One region of the Bradyrhizobium sp. USDA 3397 genome, then DNA from elsewhere that is predicted to be linked to it. Evidence: predicted binding sites of a transcription regulator. Region 1 holds the regulator's gene; the other holds the start of a gene.
What was found. The regulator LexA, encoded in region 1, represses DNA repair genes until DNA is damaged. The targets are predictions, from matches to a motif close to TGTTCNNNNTGTGTTCNG.

Region 1 (10,296 bases):
GCCGTCGATCAGCTCGATCAAGGTCTTGGCGCGCTCCTTGAGGGCCGGCATGGCCTTGAGCAACTGCGCGCGCGTGGTGTCGTTTAACTTGGCCTTGATCTCGTCGCGGCTCGGCACGATGTGGTCGAGCACGTCCTCGAGCATCTTCACGAGCGATTGATCGTCCGCGTGGCGGATGTAGTGGCCGTTGAGGTTTTCCAGCTTGGCGAAATCGAAGCGGGCGGCGGCGCGGCCGACGCTGCCGAGATCGAACGCGTCGATCATCTCCTCGGTCGAGAAGATCTCCTGGTCGCCGTGGCTCCAGCCGAGCCGGACGAGATAGTTGCGCAGCGCAGCCGGCAGGTACCCCATCGCGCGATAGGCATCGACGCCGAGCGCGCCATGCCGCTTGGACAATTTCGAGCCGTCCGGGCCGTGGATCAGCGGGATATGGGACATGCTGGGCAGCGCCCAGCCCATCGCATCGTAGATCTGCTTCTGGCGCGCGGCGTTGATCAGGTGGTCGTCGCCGCGGATCACATGGGTGACGCCCATGTCGTGGTCGTCGACCACCACGGCGAGCATGTAAGTCGGGTTGCCGTCGCCGCGCAGCAGGACGAGATCGTCGAGGTTCTCGTTCTGCCAGACCACGCGGCCCTGCACCTGGTCCTCGATCACGGTCTCCCCGGTCTGCGGCGCGCGCAGGCGGATGGTGGGCTTGACGTCGCTCGGAGCCGTCGCCGGGTCGCGGTCGCGCCACATGCCGTCATAGAGGCGGGTGCGCCCCTCGCTGCGCGCCTTCTCGCGCATGGCGGCAAGCTCCTCGGCGGTGGCGTAGCAGCGATAGGCCTTGCCGTCGGCCAGCAGCTGCTCGGCGACCTCGCGGTGCCGGGCGGCGCGGCCGAACTGGTAGATGACCTCGCCGTCCCAGCCGAGCTCGAGCCACTTCAACCCGTCGAGGATGGCGCCGATCGCCGCCTCCGTGGAGCGTTCCCGGTCGGTGTCCTCGATCCGCAGCAGCATCTTGCCGCCGTGCTTCTTGGCATAGAGCCAGTTGAACAGCGCCGTGCGGGCGCCCCCGATATGGAGGAAGCCGGTCGGCGAGGGAGCGAAGCGCGTGACGACGGAATCGGACATTCTTGGCAGGGCCTATGCATTGGAGGCGGTGGTGTATAGCAGGAACGGGACATAACTAAAGGGCGACTGCGGACCCGGCAGGCCTTGCTTATGCTCTTGGCGCGGCCACGCGAATTTGGCAGAAGGACCGCTGATTTCCCTACAGGATTTTCGTAATGACAGAACCGGTGGCAGCTGAGGTTGGGCGCGATTTCATTCGTGACATCATCCAGGCCGACCTCGATCAGGGCAAATATAAGGAGATCGTGACCCGGTTCCCGCCGGAGCCGAACGGCTACTTGCATATCGGCCACGCCAAGTCGATCGCACTCAACTTCGGCGTCGCCCAGGAGTTTCCGGGCCGCTGCCACCTGCGCTTCGACGACACCAACCCGGTCAAGGAAGAGCAGGAATATATCGATTCAATCCAGGCCGACGTGCGCTGGCTCGGCTTCGACTGGGGCAAGAACTTGTTCTTCGCCTCGGACTATTTCGACCGCCTGTACGAATGGGCGGAGCAGCTGATCCGCGACGGCCTCGCTTATGTCGACGACCAGACCCAGGAGGAGATCCGCCTCTCGCGCGGCACGTTGACCGAGCCCGGCAAGAATTCGCCGTTCCGCGAACGCTCCGTGGAGGAGAACCTCGACCTGTTCCGCCGCATGAAGGCGGGCGAATTCCCCAACGGCGCGCGCGTGCTGCGGGCCAAGATCGACATGGCCGCGGGCAACATCAATCTGCGCGACCCCGTGCTGTACCGCATCCTGCATGCGCACCATCCGCGCACCGGCAACGCATGGTGCATCTATCCGAGCTACGACTATGCCCACGGCCAGTCGGATGCCATCGAAGGCATCACGCATTCGATCTGCACGCTGGAGTTCGAGGACCACCGGCCGCTCTACGACTGGTTCATCGAGAAGCTGCCGGTGCCCTCACAGCCGCATCAGTACGAATTCGCGCGGCTGAACCTGACCTACACGCTATTGTCCAAGCGCGTGCTGACGCAGCTCGTCCGCGACGGCCATGTCGCGGGCTGGGACGATCCGCGCATGCCGACCATGGCGGGCATGCGCCGGCGCGGCGTGCCGCCGGCCGCGCTGCGCGAGTTCGTCAAGCGCATCGGCGTCGCCAAGGCCAACAGCGTCGTCGATGTCGGCATGCTGGAGTTCTGCATCCGCGAGGAGCTGAACCGCACGGCGCAGCGGCGCATGGCGGTCTTGAAGCCGCTCAAGGTGGTGATCGAGAATTATCCGGAAGGGCAGACCGAGGAGCTCGAGGCGATCAATCATCCCGACGATCCCTCGGCAGGCACGCGGAAGATCACGTTCGGCCGCGAGCTCTATATCGAGCAGGACGACTTCATGGAGAACCCGCCGAAGAAGTTCTTCCGCCTGTCGCCTGGCAACGAGGTGCGGCTGCGCTATGCCTATTTCGTCAAGTGCACCGGCGTGATTAAGAACGACAAGGGTGAGGTGGTGGAGCTGCGCTGCACCTATGATCCTGCGACCAAGGGCGGCAATGCGCCGGACGGCCGCAAGGTCAAGGCGACCATGCACTGGCTGCCGGCAGCGGCCTCCAAGCCGGCGGAGATCCGCATCTACAACCAGCTGTTCGCTAATCCGAGCCCGGATGCCTCAAACTTCGCGGCCGATCTCAACCCGAACTCGCTGGAGATCCTCGCCGATGCGCGGGTCGAGGCATCCGTTGCGGAGAGCAATTCGACCGAGCCGATGCAGTTCGAGCGTCAGGGCTATTTCGTGCGCGACAAGGACTCGACGCCCGGCAAGCCGGTGTTCTCGCGCACCATCGGCCTGCGCGACACGTTCGCGAAGGAAGTCGCCAAGGGTTGAGAAGGGCTGAGCAGGACATGAGCAGCGAAGCCGACGCCATCGTTTCCGCCATCATCGCGAAATGGTGCGCCGGCTTCGCGACGCTCGATGCAGCCGCGCTGTCGTCGCTCTATGCGAGGAACGCGTTCTTCTTCGGTTCGAACCCGAAGCTCTATCACGGCCGAGATGGCGTCGCCGACTATTTCAACGGCCTGCCGCGCTGGGGGAGGCCGAGCGCGACCTTCTCCGACGTGCACGCCGCGCAGGCCGGCCCTGATCTGATCAACATGGCCGCGACCATCACGTTCGATCTCGCGGGCGAGCGGGATGATCTCGTCGTCAAGATGAGCTGGGTCATCATCCGCGAGGACGGCGACTGGAAGATCGTCAATCACCACGCCTCGTCGCAGGCGCCGCTGATCTGAGCAGGACTCTCTTCACCAGTTTGTCATTCCGGGATGGCCCGAAGGGCCAGGCCCGGAATCCATAACCCCAGTTCGTGGTTATGGATTCCGGGCTCGCGCCAAGTGGCGCGCCCCGGAATGACGGAAGGATACGAACCGGAGTTCTCTCCGAGGGTTGAGGTGACTCCAAAGGGCACCATCATTTCATCGACAAGGGCGTTGTTGCCGATGTCGAAGGACACAAGGTGAGGCTGTCTGCCAAGGCGGACGTCGCCGTGACGATGAAAGAGGAAAAGTAAGCCGGTCCACGCCTGTTCCTGATCTGTACCGCTATTCGCGCAGCCGCACGGTCCGGTAGCCTCTGCAGCCGTCGCGTATCGTAAGGTGCAGGGGAATGGCGGAGCCGGGCCGGCCAGGACGGTCCCAGGGAGTTGCCGGGACGTGGCCGGTCGGCCGCGCCGCCCCGGCCGGCGGCTTGGCGCCAGCGGGCCTCGGCATCTGGCCGGCGATCGTCGACACGCTGCGCCAATGGGCGCGGGCCGAGGCCGGGCCTGGCCGGTTGTTGCCGTGGGTGCCGGTCGCCTTCGGCGGCGGCATCGCGCTTTATTTCGCCGCCGATCATGAGCCGGTGCTGTGGGTGGTTGCCGCCACAGCCATCGCGCTGATGCTCGGCGCGTTGCTGCTGCGGCGAAGTCGGCTGTTTGCGCCTGCTATCATGCTCGCGGCGGTCGCGGCTGGTTTTGCCGTGGCGACCTGGAAGACCGCGCGTATCGCGCACACCGTTTTGGCAAAACCGCTCTATTCGGTGTCGCTGTCGGGCTTCGTGGAAGCGCGCGACATCCGCGAGCGCACCGATCGCTTCGTGCTGCGCGTCAGCGCGATAGAGGCGCAGCGCAGCGACGTCAAGCTCGAGCGCGTCCGCCTCTCGGTGCGCAAGGGCACGGCGCCGGAGGTCGGCAGCTTCGTGCAATTGAAGGCGCGGCTGATGCCGCCGATCTCACCGGTGCGCCCCGGCAGCTACGATTTCTCGCGCGACATGTTCTTCCAGGGCATCGGCGCCTCCGGCTTCGTGATGGGCGCGATCACGGCGTCCTCGCCGCCGGATGGCGGCGGCCTGCGGCTGCGCTATGCCGCCTTCATGCAGGGCCTGCGCGACGCGATCGATGCGCGCATCCGCGCAACGCTCGAAGGCGACAACCGCGCGATTGCGACGGCGCTGCTCACGGGGCGGCGCGATGCGATCACCGCGCCCGTGAACGATGCCATGTTCGTCTCGGGACTCGGCCATGTGCTGTCGATCTCCGGCTATCACATGGCGGTCGTCGCCGGCGTCGTCTTCTTCGCGGTGCGCGCGCTGCTGGCCTTGATCCCGGGGCTGGCGGCCGGCTTTGCCATCAAGAAGTGGTCGGCGGCGGCGGCGCTGGTCGCGGCCGCGTTTTACCTTCTGCTGTCGGGCGCGGAGGTCGCGACGCAAAGATCTTTCTTCATGACGGCGGTGGTGCTGATCGCCGTGATGGTCGACCGCCGCGCCATCACCTTCCGCACGCTGGCGGTGGCGGCGCTGATCGTGCTCGCGGTCGCGCCGGAGGCGTTGGTGCATCCGAGCTTCCAGATGTCGTTTGCGGCAACGCTCGGGCTGGTGGCGCTGGTGCAGATCGGCATGCCGAACCTGCTCGCCTCGCCCGATCATTCCGCAACGGCGCGGATCGCGTTGTGGGGCGGCCGCGAGATCGCGATGCTGTTCCTGGCCTCGCTGATCGCGGGGCTCGCGACCACGCCATACGCCGCCTTCCACTTCCATCGCGTGACGCCATACGGCGTGCTCGCCAATCTCGGCGCCATGCCGGTGGTCTCGGCGCTGGTGATGCCGGCCGGGCTGTTGGGGCTGCTCGCGGCGCCCTTCGGGCTCGACGGCGTGTTCTGGTGGTTGATGGGGATCGGCATCGAGTGGATGGTCCTGGTCGCGCGCTGGGTGGCGGCCCTGCCGGGCGCCGTCGGCCGCATTCCCGCCTTCGGGATCGCGCCGCTGATCGCGGCGAGCCTCGGGCTCATCGTGATGGGCCTGTTGCGCACGCCCTTGCGCTGGTCCGGCGCCCTGGTGCTGCTGGCAGCGATCCTCTGGGGACTGTCGGTACGGCAGCCGGATATCCTGATTGCCGGGGACGGCGCGAGCGTCGCGGTCCGGGGCGGGGATGGGCGCTTGCAGGTGATCCGCGCCAGCAAGGACAGCTTCCTGCTGAAGGAGTGGTTGGCTGCCGATGCCGATCCGCGCGATGCCGGTAACGCCTCGATGGCGAGCGGGGTGTCGTGTGACGAGTCCGGCTGCGTGGCGCCGCTCGCGGACGGACGACTGATCGCGTTGGCGACGCGCATCGACGCGCTGGCCGATGATTGCAGCCGCGCCGCGCTGGTGGTGACGGCGCGGCCCGCGCCGTCCGATTGCGCGGCGATGGTGGTCGATCGGGCGCGTCTTGCCGGTCAGGGCGCACTGGCTCTGACGCGAAGCGGAGAGGGTTTTTCGGTGCAGGCGGTGAGAGCGAGAGGGGCAAGCCGTCCCTGGCTGCCTGCCGGCGCCGGCGAGGGGGATTTCGACGGCAGCCTGGTGCCGAAGGCGGCCGTGCCCCGCAGCCGGGACGCAACGCCATCGGAGGCCGACTTGCAGGCCGACGATTGACGCGGATCACAAATACCAGGCCAGCACGGCGTCAAGCCTTCCGTTGCCGATGACCGGCAGGGCCACCATTCGGCTCAGCCCGGCTGCGCAGGCTTCGGAGCCGGCTATCGAGCCGTCACGGGTGAGATCGTCGTTGAGCGCGGGCATGCCGGCGGCCCAGGCGCCGCCGATGCTGCCTTCGCCCCTGGCGATGGACTGCGCCGCATAGCGTGCGGCGAGGTCGGTCTGTGCGCTGCAATCGCCGGCGCGAAAGACCAGCGCCGAACGGTCCTCGTTCGGGACCCAGATCTCGAAGCGTCGTGCAATCGGCGTTGCCTGCGCGGACAGGAATGTCAGAACCCAGGTCTGGTCGGTACCGGTTCCGTAGGGCACGCCGACGCCGAGATTGATCCCGACCTTGGCGGCGTCCTCCCAGCGCAAGAAGCTCTTGGCGTCGTGCAAGTCCTTGATGATCAGTGGCAGGCCCGCCTTCCAGGTGCGTCCGGGCAGGCCGAAGCCGCGCGGAAATCTGGTGTGGCGGGAGTTGAATTCGAACATGTCCGCGGTGCCGTAATAGCCATCGACGAGCCCCATCTCATGCGAGAGATCAGGATCGTTGTGCCAGAGTTCGATCGCGCCGACGTGCGCCTCGTCGTCGCCGCAGAACAGCACCAGCACGGCTTGCAGGAATTCGCCCGCGAACACCGGCACCGCCACGCCGCAGGTGAGGCCGGCCGCAGCGGCCTGATCGGTCCGCTTGAAATAGGAGTTGGCGAATTTCGTGAGGATGACGGGGTGGCCACAGGCCCAGGCCTTGCCTGGAAGTCCCTCGTCATATCCGAAGTGCAGCTCTTCGCTGACGGCCTTGAACGCGGACAGCCCTTCGTCGTAGAGGCCGCCGCCGAATTCCAGCCGCATGCGCGTCCGGTCGGGTACCCAGAGTTCAACGACGCGAATGAAGGTCTTCATCGAGCCTGTCCGCCGCCTCAAGCCACTGCAGCATCGGTCATTTGGCTGCGGAGCGAACGTTCAAAATTCAGGCAGGACGGCCCAAACTTCATGCGGCGACGAGGCGCGGCGGCGGGCTCGCCGATCGAATGTCCTGAAACAAAAACCCACCGGGCTCGCCGGCCTCGGCCGGCGACGGCAATTTCAATCCCGGGCTCGGCCTTTCGGCCGAAGGGCGTCAGCCGATCGGCAGGCGCGTGATCGTGGGCCGCGTGTCGGCGACGGTCTGCGGCTTGTGCTCGCGCTCGGGGGCCGGCTGCGTCACCGGCAATTGCAGCACGGTCGCGCGCTGGCCTTCGACGAGCTGCGTCACCAGCACATATTTGCCGTCGGGAAATTCGATCGCGTCATGATGGCGATCGGGAATGTGCGGGTCGATCTTGCCGAACTTGCCGACGCGAGAGTTCACGGTGCGCGTCCAGATCCAGCGGTTGTCGTAGCGGACGTCGTCGGCGAAAGCGAGCTCCGTTCCCGGCAGCAGACAGACCGCGACGGAGGGATCGGCTTCAGAAGCGAAGCCGCGCGTCGAGGTGCCGCGGAAGGTTGTCGTGACGATCGTCTCGCCGACTACGGCGGGGCGCGTCGCGACGGCATGCAAGCTGTAGTCACACATCGGGTGCTCCTCATGCTGGGATAGCGACCCGCGTCTCTTTCGAGGCGCAGGCCTCTATCAGAGTGGAAGCATACAACGCTCTGCTCGGTTATGGGCAAATCTGCGGCTCGCGTTCGCAGCACGCGATCACATTATCTTTCCCGGATTCGATAGGAACAAACCTCGCGTCCTTGCATTCGGCCGGAGCTATCAGCACTGCCGGCACAACTCTACCGGCGAAGCAGAAATGGCTGCGCGCCTGCGCGGGCGAATGTCGCGCGGGAAGATGGACCGGACAGCCGGCGCAGAACCAGAGAAACCGTCCAGCCGGAGCGGACAAGTATCCGCTCCGATCCTGGATCGCCGATGCCGATCGAAGCGCGCGCGGCGCTTGAGACTTCCGGTATCAGTACTTCCGGTAAAGCCCGATCAACTTGCCCTGGATCTTCACGCGGTTCGGCGGAAGAATGCGGACCTCGTAGGCGGCATTGGCGGGCTCGAGCGCGATCGAGGCGCCGCGGCGGCGGAAGCGCTTGAGCGTGGCCTCCTCGTCGTCGATCAATGCCACCACGATGTCGCCGGTATTTGCGGTCTCGTTGCGCTGGATCAGCGCCATGTCGCCGTCGAGGATGCCGGCCTCGACCATCGAATCGCCGCGCACTTCGAGCGCGTAGTGCTCGCCCGAGCCGAGCATGTCCGGCGGCACGCTGATGGTGTGGCTGCGGGTCTGCAGTGCCTCGATCGGCGTGCCGGCGGCGATGCGGCCCATCACGGGCACCGCGACCGGGCGCTCGCCCTCGTCCGCGGGCGGGCTGGAGCTCGCGCGCACCTTGCCGAGATTGCCCTCGATGACGCTCGGGGTGAAGCCGCGGCGATTGCCGGCGGCGGCCTGGAGCTCGGGCAGCTTGATCACCTCGATGGCACGGGCACGGTTGGGCAGGCGGCGAATGAAGCCGCGCTCCTCGAGCGCAGTGATCAGGCGATGGATGCCTGACTTCGAGCGCAGGTCGAGCGCATCCTTCATCTCGTCGAAGGACGGCGGCACGCCGCTTTCCTTCAGACGCTCGCTGATGAACCGCAGAAGCTCGTATTGTTTGCGCGTCAACATCTCGACCAAAGTCCCCCGGTTGATGTCGTTCGATTCCGAGACGATGAAGTCGGCAATAAGCCGCTACATCCTCGAAACAAATCATGAACGGACACTATATGTTCGATATGTGTTCCGCAACTGCTTAATTTATGGTGAACGCGGCCAAACTCGCGGAATGCGTGTGGCTGGGCGGCTCAGACGGGCAGCCGGAGCACCTCGCAAGGCGTCCCTGCCTCGGCCTTCGGCGCGAACGGTGCACGCACGAGAAGTACCTGTGCCGCAGCGAGATTCGCAAGCAGGGAGGAGTCCTGATGGCTGACGGGAAGGGCGACGCGCGTGCCGTCGTCGCGCACCTCCAGTCGCGCACGCAGATAATCCTCGCGCTGGTCGTTGGCGGCGAGATCGCGGCCCAGCACGGCGCGCTCGCGCTGATGATGAATCGCTGAACGGCCCGACAGGGCGCGAATCAAGGGCACCATGAACAGGAAGGCGCACACGTAGGACGACACGGGATTGCCGGGCAGGCCGATCACGCGCATCGCGCCTAGTCGACCGTGCATCATCGGCTTGCCGGGCCGAATCGCGATCTTCCAGAACGCCATCGCGATGCCTTCGCCCTTGAGCGCCTGCTGGACCAGGTCGTGGTCGCCGACCGACGCACCGCCGGTCGTGATCAGGATGTCGGCGCCGCTCTCGCGCGCGCTGCGGATGCCGGCGGACGTCGCCTCCAGCGTATCGGCGGCAATTCCGAGGTCGATGGTCTCGGCGCCCTCGCTGCGGGCGAGCGCATGCAGGGCATAGCCGTTGGAATAGACGATCTGGCCACGACCAGGCGTGGTGCCTGGCATCACGAGCTCGTCGCCGGTGGCGAGAACGGCAACCCTCGGGCGGCGGATGACGGCGAGATGCGGATGATTCATTCCGGCGGCAAGGGCGAGATCGCGCTCGGTGAGACGGATTCCCTTGCGCAGCAGCACGTCTCCTTCGCGGAAGTCGACGCCTGCAGGGCGGATGTGCCGGCCGAAAATGGCGGCTTCCTTGATCGTGACATGTTTGCCGTCGGCAGCCGTGTCCTCCTGGATCACGACGGCATCGGCGCCGTCGGGAACGACGCCGCCGGTGAAGATCCGCACGGCTTCGCCGGGGCCGACGCTTCCCGCGAACGGCCGGCCCGCCGCGACCTCACCGACGACGGTCAACCTCGAATCGTATGCCGCGTCCGCCGTGCGCACGGCATAGCCGTCCATCGCCGACATTGCCTCCGGCGGCTGCGTGCGCCGTGCCGCGACATCGCGGGCGAGCACACGATGGTAGGCCTCGTCGAGGCAAACCATCTGTTCAGCCAGCGGCTCGACGCCGGCCAACACCGCGGCAAGCGCGTCAGAAACCGGCATCAGGGCCACGGGCGAACTCCTGCTGAGCACATCAGTCAATGGGCGGCGAGAGTTCTAGCCGAGTGCAGGCGTGAGGCAAAGCAGCACGCGGGATGATTTATCCTGCGTGATCGCGGGGTGGAGGAGGTCGGCTCAACTCCGCCGCGGCATGATGCGGAAGGCGAGACAGACCGGAACGAGGATTGCCATGGCAAGGACGAGAATGACGAGCGCCACGGCCAGCATCGG
Region 2 (10,296 bases), 6.7 Mb from region 1:
GTTGGCGTTGTAGACCTGTCCTTCCCACTGATCGACGCCGGGCTTCTTCTTCATGTCGATCAGGGTTGCCATGCCGAGCGTCGGCCTGTTCTTTTTCGAGGCGTCCGGATTGTTCTGGTCGCGTCCGCCGGGCTGTTTTTCCCAGGAAACCGCGCCCCACATGCTGCCATAGCATTGGGCGACGCGAATGTTGGCAACGCCGTCGGCGACCCGCCAGTCGCCGGTCGGATCCGCGGCGAGCGCGGGCGTCGGGCCGGCGTAACCGCCAGCCAGTATTAGTCCGGTGTAAAGGGCCAAACGCATGTGTGTTCCTTGGCAGTGCAACATGGTCTAAAGCTGTGCTTGCGAAGATGGTCCGAAAAAGGGCAAAAGGCCGCACAGACCGTTTTCAGCAACGGTCCGTTTTCAGTTGACGAGACGGCCCTCAACCGAAGTATGTAGCGGATGCACAGCCCAAATCCAGACATGTCTCAGCTATTCGCGGACCGTCAGGCCCAGCGCAGCACCCTGCATAACCGGTATCTGAACGAGCAGTTCGTCCGGGTTCTCAAGACCATCGGCTACGATGTCGGCTTTCAGAAGGGGCATGGGCAGTATCTCTACGACCGCGAGGGTGCGCGCTATCTCGACCTGTTGTCCGGCTTCGGCGTGTTCGCGATCGGGCGCAACCATCCCGTCATGCGCGAGGCGCTCAAGAGCGTGCTCGATGCCGACCTGCCCAACCTCGTCCAATTCGACGTCTCGACGCTCGCCGGTGTGCTGGCCGAGCGCCTCCTGAAATACGTTCCCTATCTCGACAAGGCGTTCTTCGCCAATTCCGGCGCGGAATGCGTCGAGGCCGCGATCAAGTTCGCGCGCGGCGCGACGGGGCGTCCCGGCATCGTCTATTGCGCCCACGGCTACCACGGGCTGACCTACGGCGCGCTGTCGCTGACCGGCGATTCGAATTTCCGTACCGGCTTCGAGCCGCTGCTGCCGGGCTGCACCGCGATCCCGTTCAACGACCTGGCCGCGCTGGAAAAGGCGCTGGCCTCGCGCGAGGTCGCCGCCTTCGTCGTCGAGCCGATCCAGGGCAAGGGCGTCAACATGCCCAGCGACGAGTTCCTGCCCGGCGCGGCCGCACTCTGCAAGAAATACGGCACGCTGTTCGTCGCCGACGAGATCCAGACCGGCATGGGCCGCACTGGCCGCTTCCTGGCGGTCGAGCATTGGAACGTCGAGCCCGACATGGTGCTGCTGTCGAAGTCGCTGTCGGGCGGCCACGTGCCGGTCGGCGCCGTGCTGACGCGCAAGAGCATCTTCGACAAGATCTTCAACCAGATGGACCGCGCGGTGGTGCACGGCTCCACCTTCTCCAAGAACGACCTCGCGATGGCCGCGGGCATCGCCACGCTCGACGTCATGGAATCGGAGAAGCTGATCGATGCAGCCGCCAAGCGCGGTGCCGAGCTGCGCCTCGCGCTGACGCGCATGGTGCCGGGCTACGAGCTGCTCAAGGAAGTCCGCGGCAAGGGCCTGATGATCGGCATCGAATTCGGCCCGCCGAAATCGTTGCGCCTGCGGGCCTCCTGGAACGTGCTGGAGACCGCCAACAAGGGCCTGTTCTGCCAGCTCATCACCGTGCCGCTGTTCAAGGATCACAAGATCCTGACGCAAGTCGCTGGCCACGGCAGCCACACCATCAAGCTCTTGCCGCCGCTCACCATCACCGAGGAAGACTGCGCCTGGATCGAGCGCGCCTTCGACGACGTCATCGCCGGTAGCCACAAGGTCCCCGGTGCGATCTGGTCGCTCGGTAAGACGCTGGTGGACAACGCGGTGCGACGGTCGGCCTAGAGACGATCGCTCAGGCCGCCTCGTCCGCGGCCGAAACTTACCCGGCAAACTCGCGCACGGCTTCCACCACGTGCTCCGGCACTTCCTGCGCGACGCAGTGGCCGGCATTCTCGAAAACCCGCGTGGTCACGCCCGAGATCAGCGACACAGCGCGTCTCGCCATCTCCTTGTAGATTGGACCCGACTTCGCCGCTGTCGTGACGCGCACCGGACACTCGAGCTTGGTGAGCGAGGCAAACGGATTGCCGCGGGCATCCCCAATGTAGACCTGCTCCATCGCCTCGTAGATGGGGAGCAAGATCGCGGCTTCGATTTCCGGCGTGCAGCAGAGCCGGATACGGCCGTCATCCAGGGGCGCGAAGCCGTGGCGCACATACGCCCGTAGCGAGGTTTCGGTCCAATCCGCAAACGCCGGTGCTGCGCGGTAACGTTCGAACACGGCGTCGGGACTGTCGAACTCGGCGCGTCGGCGCAGCGTGCCCTGCACGCGGGCGAGCGATTCCTCGCTCAATCCGCCGGAGCGCGCCGCGCGCGGGTCCATGACGGTCGGCTCCATCACGAACAGGCGCGCGAAGCGACCGGGCAGGAGTTTCGCCGCGAGAAGGAGATCGGTCGCACCCGCGCTGTGGCCGATTCCGTAGATGTCGCGGAGATCGAGCGTATCGACCAACGGCAGATGTCGTCGGCGTAATCAAGGAAGTGATAGGCGCCAGGCTTGTGGCTTGCACCATGACCGCGGCGGTCGAGGGCATAGACGGTGTAGGTCGATGCGAGCTCGCGCGCGACCTCGTGCCAGACGTCGGCGACGAAACCGGTGCCGTGTACGAGCAGGGCAGGCGGCTTACCGCTCTCGCCCCATTGCAGCATGGCGATCTCTGCGTCGGCGGGACCGATTGAGAAACGGTACGGATCGATCATGAGCGATGGGATGCTACTTCGCATCCTCCAGGATCATCGTGGCGCCCTTCTCAGCGATCATCGCGGTCGGCGTATTGGTGTTGCCCGAGGTGATCGTCGGCATGATCGAGGCATCGACGATGCGCAGGCCGTCGAGGCCGTAGAAGCGCAACCGCTCGTCCACCACCGCCATTGGATCGTTCGCCGTGCCCATCTTCGCGGTGCCGACGGGATGGAAGATGGTGGTGCCGATGTCGCCGGCGGCTTTCGCGAGGGAGGCATCGTCGTCGCCGACGGAGGGGCCGGGCAGATATTCACTGGGGCGATATTTGGCCAGCGCTTTCTGCTGCATCAGGCGCCGTGTGGTGCGAATAGCGTCGGCGGCGACTTGGCGGTCGTCGTCGGTCGACAGGTAATTTGGCGCGATGATCGGCTTCTCGTCAGGCGTTGTCGCGCGCAACCGCACAGTGCCGCGCGAGGTCGGCTGCAGATTGCACGCGCTCACCGTGATCGCAGGGAAACGGTGCAGGGGATCGCCGAACTTGTCGAGCGAGAGCGGCTGCACGTGGAATTGGATGTTGGCGCGGGCGCGCGTCGCATCGGAGCGCGTGAAGATGCCGAGCTGCGACGGCGCCATGGTCAGCGGGCCGCGGCGGCGGAAAGCGTAGTCGAGCCCCATCAGGCCGCGGCGCAACAGATTGTAATAGGTCTCGTTCAGCGTGCGCGCGCCCTCGACCTTGTAGATCGCGCGCTGCTGCAGGTGATCCTGCAGATTGCGCCCGACGCCGGGCTTGTCCATGACGATGTCGATGCCGAGCGGCGACAGCCAGTCGGCCGGCCCAATGCCGGAGCGATGCAGCACCTGCACCGAGCCGATCGAGCCTCCCGAGAGCACCACCTCGCGCTTTGCGCGCGCCTCGATGATCTCGCCGTTCTGGATGAAGCGCACGCCGACGGCGCGGCCCTGCTCGATGATGAGGCGGTCGACCAGCACGTGCTTCTCGAGCCGCAGATTGGGGCGCCTCAAGGCCGGCTTGAGGAAGCCGCGCGCCGAGGACCAGCGCCGGCCGCGCTTCTGGTTGACGTGGAAATAGCTGGTGCCTTCATTGTCGCCGGTGTTGAAATCCGGGATGCGTTTGATGCCCATCTCCTCGGCGGCGTCACCGACCGCGTCGAGAATGGCCCATGAGAGCCGCGGTGCCTCGATGCGCCAGCCGCCGCCGGCGCCGTGATGCTCGCTGGCGCCGAGGAAGTGGTCTTCGAGCTTCTTGAACAACGGCAGCACGTCGTCATAGCCCCAGCCGGTCAGGCCAAGCTGGCGCCAATGATCGTAGTCGGCAGCCTGTCCGCGCATCGAGATCATGGCGTTGATTGCCGAGCAGCCGCCGATCACCTTGCCGCGCGGATACGCCAGCGAGCGGCCGTTCAGGCCGGGCTCGGCCTCGGTTTTGAACATCCAGTCCGAACGCGGATTGCCGATGGCGAAGAGATAGCCGACCGGGATATGGAACCAGATCCAGTTGTCGTCGCCACCGGCTTCAAGAATGAGAACGCGGTTGCCTGGGGCAGCCGACAGCCGGTTGGCAACGATGCAGCCCGCGGTGCCGGCTCCGACGACGATGTAGTCAAACTCACCTTCAAGCCGCCTCGGCATTCTGCGTCCACCCGGATTCTCTTTGCTTTCCGTTTAATAGGCAGACGCAGCCGACCGGGACAAGCCCGGCCATGCCAAGTGAACAGGGCTAGACCCCGATTGCCGGCGGTTGGGTGGACCGACGCTTGCATGGTAGACAATCCTGTATTTCCAACAGCTCGAGACCTTCCATGCCCATCGTGAACCGCGTCGCCGACCTTCAACCCGATATCCAGGCCTGGCGGCGGGACATCCATCAGCACCCCGAGCTGCTGTACGATGTCCACCGCACCGCAGCATTCGTTGCTGACCGGTTGCGGGAGTTCGGCTGCGACGAAGTCGTGACCGGTCTCGGCCAGACCGGCGTCGTCGGCGTGATCAAGGGCAACAAGCCCACCGGCGAGGGGCTCAAGGTGATCGGCATGCGTGCCGACATGGACGCGCTGCCGGTCGAGGAGCAGACCAATCTGCCTTACGCCTCCAAGATCCCCGGCAAGATGCACGCCTGCGGCCATGACGGCCACACCGCGATGCTGCTCGGGGCGGCCCGCTATCTCGCCGAGACGCGCAATTTCGCCGGCGATGCCGTGGTGATCTTCCAGCCCGCCGAGGAGGGTGGCGCCGGCGGCGCGGCCATGGTCAAGGATGGCCTGATGGAGCGGTTCGGCATCGAGCAGGTCTATGGCATGCACAACGGCCCGGGCATCCCGGTCGGCTCGTTCGCGATCAGGCCAGGCCCCATCATGGCGGCGACCGACGAGGTCGACATCATGATCGAGGGCGTTGGCGGCCATGCCGCGCGTCCGCACAAATGCGTCGATTCCGTGCTGGTCGGCGCGCAGGTGATCACCGCACTGCAGTCGATCGTCTCGCGCAGCGTCGATCCCCTGGAATCGGCGGTCGTATCGATTTGCGAATTCCACGCCGGCAATGCCCGCAACGTCATTCCGCAGACCGCGACCCTGAGAGGCACCATCCGCACACTGTCGCCTGAGGTGCGCAAGCTGGTCGAGAAGCGCGTGCATGAAGTCGTGGCGGGCATGGCGCAGATCACCGGCGCCAAGATCGACCTGCACTACAAGCGCAATTATCCGGTCGTGAACAATCATGCGGCGGAAACCGAAGTGGCACGGCGCATCGCCACGCAGGTCGCGGGCGAGGCCCATGTCCACGAGATGGCGCCGCTGATGGGCGGCGAGGATTTCGCCTACATGCTGGAAGCGCGGCCCGGGGCCTTCATCTTCTGCGGCAACGGCGACAGCGCCGGCCTGCATCACCCCGCCTACAATTTCAACGACGAGGCGATCGTCTACGGCACGTCCTATTGGGTGAAGCTGGTCGAGGAGCAGCTCGCGGCGTCGTAGGACCGGGTCCGAAGCACAGATGAAAGGGCCCGTGCATTCCACGGGCCCTTGTCTATTTGAGAGATCGGATCGTCAACAACGGCGTGAAGCCATTTCCCGCTGTATTCACGCAGCCCGTGCGGCCTTCTTCTGCAGGCCGGCGGCGATCTTCAGATCTTCGACGAAGCGCCGATATTCCAGAACCTTGGCTTCGGGATCAGGCAGTCGCAGCAGATAGGACGGGTGCACGGTCACCAGCGCCTTGCGGCCTTCGGGAAGCTCGATCAACCGGCCGCGGTTCTTCCCGATAGGGGTGATCTTGCCGAACACGCTTTGCGCGGCGGTGGCGCCCATCGCCACGATGAGATCCGGTTGGATTGTCGAAACTTCCCGCTCATACCATTGCCGGCACGCCCGGATCTCGGGTGTGTTCGGCTTCTGGTGCAGGCGAATCTTTCCGCGCGGCACGAATTTGAAGTGTTTCACCGCGTTGGTGACATAGACCTTCTTGCGGTCGACGCCGGCCTCCTCCAGCGCGCGATCGAGCATTTGCCCGGCCGGGCCGACGAAGGGATGGCCGGCGAGGTCTTCCTTGTCGCCGGGCTGCTCGCCGACCAGCATGATGTTGGCATTCTTCGGCCCTTCGCCGAACACGGTCTGTGTCGCGTCCTTGTAGAGATGGCAGGCGCGGCAATGCGCGGCCTCCTCGCGGAGCGTTTCGAGATCGTCGGCAGCTGGCTTGCGTCTCATCGGAGCCTCCGGCCGCTTCTGAGGCTTGTGCGGATCGGTTGCGGCATTGGCGATCATGGCGCCGGTCATGCGCTCGGCGTCTTCGATCAAGGGCTTAATGATCGAGGCCTCGGGCAGGTTCCTCCAATATTTCTTCGGCATCTCGGCCTGCATCGCCTTCACCTTGAGCCGGGCCGGATTGAAGATGCTGGCATAGTAGCGCCGCCAGGTTTCCTCCAGCCGGTCTTCGCCCGGCGCCTCGCTCTTGCTGACGCCCGGCGTGAAGGAGAGCGCATGGCCGTCCCAATGCGCGCAGAGGTCCGGCGTCAGGATCGACCAGGGCATGTCGGCAAAGCGCTTGGCGAAGAACGGCGCGGCGAGCTCGACGACGTGATGCTCCGGCTCGAACCAGGCGACGTAGTGCGCCTGGCGTTCCCTGCCGATCTCGCGGAAGCGCACGAAGGCATGCATCTTGTGCTCGTCGCGATAGACCGCTTTCGCCATGGCCGTGACAAGCGCGACATCGGGGTCGGTCGCGACCTCGATGAGATCGTGATTGTCCTTCAGCCGGAACAGCAGGCGATACAGGATCGCAAAGCGCTCGTTGTCGCGATGCAGGATCGCCGCCTTGGCAAGCTCGACGAATTTTGCCGAGACGGTGAACGTGCCGTCGTTCACCTCGAGGATCGGAGACGGCGCTTGCGGCGCGAACAGCTCGGCTTCACGGCCCTGCACGGTCCAGGTGGCCTCGCCGGGCGGCACGTGATGGAGCACGAGGCTACGCGCGGCTTTGCGCCAGCCGTCGAAATCGGTTTCGGTGTCGAGCATGATGTACTGCATCAGAAGCCAAATCCCAGTTGCGTTGCTTTCGGCTTGAACCGTTCGATCAGCCCGGCAGCATCGAGACGATGCGGTGCGGGACGGTGATCGCTGAGGACGATGAACGGCAGTGCCTTGTTGCGGGGCACATGCAGCCGCGCGAGGTCGGCGAGGCGGATCGTGGTGGTGCGCCGCGTCGCGAGGATGCGTTCGACCGTCCTGGTGCCGAAGCCCGGCACCCGCAGCAGCTCCTCGCGGCTGGCGCGGTTGACGTCGAGCGGGAAGCGGTCGCGGTGGCGCAGCGCCCAGGCGAGCTTGGGATCGATGTCGAGCGGCAGCATCGCGCTGTCGTCGACGATCTCACCGACGTCGAAGCCGTAGAACCGCATCAGCCAGTCGGCCTGGTAGAGCCGGTGCTCGCGCAGCAGCGGCGGCTGTATCAGAGGCAAAGCATGGCTCGCGTCGGGGATCGGGCTGAAGGCGGAGTAATAGACGCGCCGCAGCCGGTAGGCGCCGTAGAGATTGGCGCTGGTGTGGAGAATGGTGTGATCGGAGGCGCTATCTGCGCCGACGATCATCTGCGTACTTTGTCCGGCGGGCGCGAAGCGCTGCGGTTTGGCCTTTGTCTTCGCGCTGCGGCTGTCCTCGGCCTCGTCCAGCTTCAGCCGCAGCCGGCCCATGGTGCGGCGGATCGCGCGCACGTCCTTCTCCGGCGCGAATTGCTGCAGGCTCGTCTCTTCAGGCATCTCGATGTTGATCGAAAGGCGGTCGGCATACTTGCCGGCCTCGGCGATCAGCGCGTCGTCGGCCTCGGGAATGGTCTTCAGGTGGATGTAGCCGCGGAAGTGATGCTCCTCGCGCAGTTTTCGCGCGACGTTCACCACTTGCTCCATCGTGTAATCAGGGCTGCGGATGATGCCGGAGGAGAGGAATAGGCCCTCGATGTAATTGCGCCGGTAGAAGTCGAGCGTGAGCTTGACCAATTCGTCGATGGTGAAGCGGGCGCGTGGGACGTTCGAGGAGGCGCGGTTGACGCAATAAAGGCAATCGTAATTGCAGGCGTTGGTCAGCAGCACCTTGAGCAGGGAGATGCAGCGTCCGTCCGGCGCGTAGGAATGGCAGATGCCCATGCTTGGGGCGGTCGAGCCCATGCCCTTGCCGTCGCTGGAATCCCGCTTCTCGGTGCCGCTGGAAGCGCAGGATGCGTCGTATTTGGCGGCATCCGCCAGAATCTCCAGCTTGCGTTGTACGTCCATGTTTGAATCTCTTTGATTCCGCTCATGAATCTTTGGATGCGCCAATTCGATTGACTCTGCCGGCGCCGTTAGCTTTATATTAGAACATATCATGAACAAATGAGCCAGCTGCTGGTTCTCTTTTTGAGAGCCATCGGCAATCACCTCTGAGGAGCGGCGAGCATGAGCGGCGCACGTATGAGCGCGCTTGCGATCCTGCGCGGCCAGATCGAGCGCATCGAGACGGCGGAGGTCGTGCATCCGCGCGATCGCATCGCCCTCGGCCATGGCGCGGCCGACGCCGTGCTGAAAGGCGGGCTCGCGCGCGCGGCGATCCACGAGGTGTTTTGCGAAGGGCGTCAGGGCGCGGCTGCGACGGGGTTCGTCATGGGCCTTGCGGGACGCGTGAGCGCGCGCCGGCCGCTATTGTGGGTGCGGCAGGATTTTTCGGAGCTCGAAACCGGTGCGCTGTCGATGAGCGGGTTATCCGAGCTAGGCCTCGACCCTCGCCGTGTGGTGATGGTGCGCGCCGCCGATGTCGAGAGTGCGCTGCGCACCTCGGCCGACGCGCTCGCCTGCGATGCGCTGGGCGCCGTCGTGCTCGAGCTCTGGGGCGATGTCAGGCAGTTCGATCTGGTGGCAAGCCGCAAACTGACGCTGGCCGCGCAATCTTCCGGCGTTACCGGCCTCTTGCTGCGCATGGCGGCGCAGCCGCTGCCTTCGACCGCGGAGACACGATGGATGCTGCGTGCGGCGCATTCGCCTCCGGGCTCGATGTGGAGTGCCTGGGGCGCGCCGGTGTTCGATGCCGAGCTCTTGCGCAATCGTCATGGCCCGTGCGGCCGGTGGATCATGGAATGGAATTGTGATGAGTGCCAGTTCAGTGAACCCTCGACGTATCCTCAGCCTGTGGCTGCCGCGCCTGCCCATCGACAGGATCCAGCGGTTCGTTGGCAGCGCCGGGCTGGGTAAACCCAATCATGAGCCTGATATCGTCGTCATCAAGGACAACAATGCGCTGGTGATCCATGCGCTGGACGAGGCCGCCGAGCGCCTCGGTCTGTATATTGGCCAGCCGCTCGCCAATGCGCGGGCGATGTGCCCGGACTTGCGTGTGTTCGACGCCGATACCGTGGCCGATGCGAAGACGCTCAGCGATATCGCCGATTGGTGCGACCGTTTCACGCCGCTGGTGGCGCTCGATCCGCCGCACGGGTTGTTCCTGGACATCACCGGCTGCGCGCATCTGTTCGGCGGCGAGGCCGCGTTGTTGCGGACATTGGTCCGCGCATTAGCCCGTCAGGGCTTTGCCGTCAACGCGGCGATCGCCGGCACCTCGGTTTGTGCGCGCACGCTGACGCGGCAGGCCACGGGTACCATCGTGGCCGATGGCGGGGAGGCGGAGGCGATCAGGTCGTTTCCAGTCTCCGCGCTCGGTGCAGGTGAAGCCATCACCACCGGCCTGCGCCGCGCCGGGCTGAAGACCATCGGTGATGTCGCATCGCGCAGCGCCTCCGAGATCACGGCGCGGTTCGGCGCCCGGTTCTCCACGCTGCTCGCCCATGCGCTGGGGCAGGGCGATGCGCCGATCAGCCCGCGCAAACCGCCGCCCGATTACATCGTCGAAAAACGCTTTGCCGAGCCGATCGCGACCGACACCATGATCGCGATGACGCTGTCGCGGCTGGCCAATACGTTGATCGCGTCCATGGAGAAGCAGGGCAAAGGCGCGCGGCGGCTGGAAGCGGCATTCTTCCGCACCGATGGCGCGGTGCGTACGATCACGGTCGAGACTGGACGTCCG

Region 2: a site for LexA is predicted at 8,594-8,611, ahead of ACVWYQ_RS37180 (putative DNA modification/repair radical SAM protein). Genes of this name have one in related genera too.

Annotation. Positions count from the first base shown of each region.
Region 1 covers NZ_JBSSDS010000001.1:1,249,171-1,259,466, reverse strand. Annotated here, with positions in the region: gene gltX (glutamate--tRNA ligase) at 1-1,116, opposite strand, end outside; gene ACVWYQ_RS05905 (glutamine--tRNA ligase/YqeY domain fusion protein) at 1,272-2,948, shown strand; gene ACVWYQ_RS05900 (nuclear transport factor 2 family protein) at 2,966-3,352, shown strand; partial or broken gene ACVWYQ_RS05895 (DUF2171 domain-containing protein) at 3,511-3,630, shown strand; gene ACVWYQ_RS05890 (ComEC/Rec2 family competence protein) at 3,726-6,005, shown strand; gene ACVWYQ_RS05885 (GAF domain-containing protein) at 6,012-6,953, opposite strand; gene ACVWYQ_RS05880 (hypothetical protein) at 7,171-7,605, opposite strand; gene lexA (transcriptional repressor LexA) at 7,991-8,692, opposite strand; gene ACVWYQ_RS05870 (molybdopterin molybdotransferase MoeA) at 8,869-10,077, opposite strand.
Region 2 covers NZ_JBSSDS010000001.1:7,996,980-8,007,275, forward strand. Annotated here, with positions in the region: gene ACVWYQ_RS37150 (DUF2147 domain-containing protein) at 1-303, opposite strand, end outside; gene hpnO (aminobacteriohopanetriol synthase HpnO) at 445-1,836, shown strand; partial or broken gene ACVWYQ_RS37160 (alpha/beta fold hydrolase) at 1,874-2,754, opposite strand; gene ACVWYQ_RS37165 (GMC family oxidoreductase) at 2,768-4,387, opposite strand; gene ACVWYQ_RS37170 (M20 aminoacylase family protein) at 4,558-5,730, shown strand; gene ACVWYQ_RS37175 (UdgX family uracil-DNA binding protein) at 5,836-7,278, opposite strand; gene ACVWYQ_RS37180 (putative DNA modification/repair radical SAM protein) at 7,278-8,513, opposite strand; gene ACVWYQ_RS37185 (ImuA family protein) at 8,676-9,464, shown strand; gene ACVWYQ_RS37190 (Y-family DNA polymerase) at 9,361-10,296, shown strand, end outside.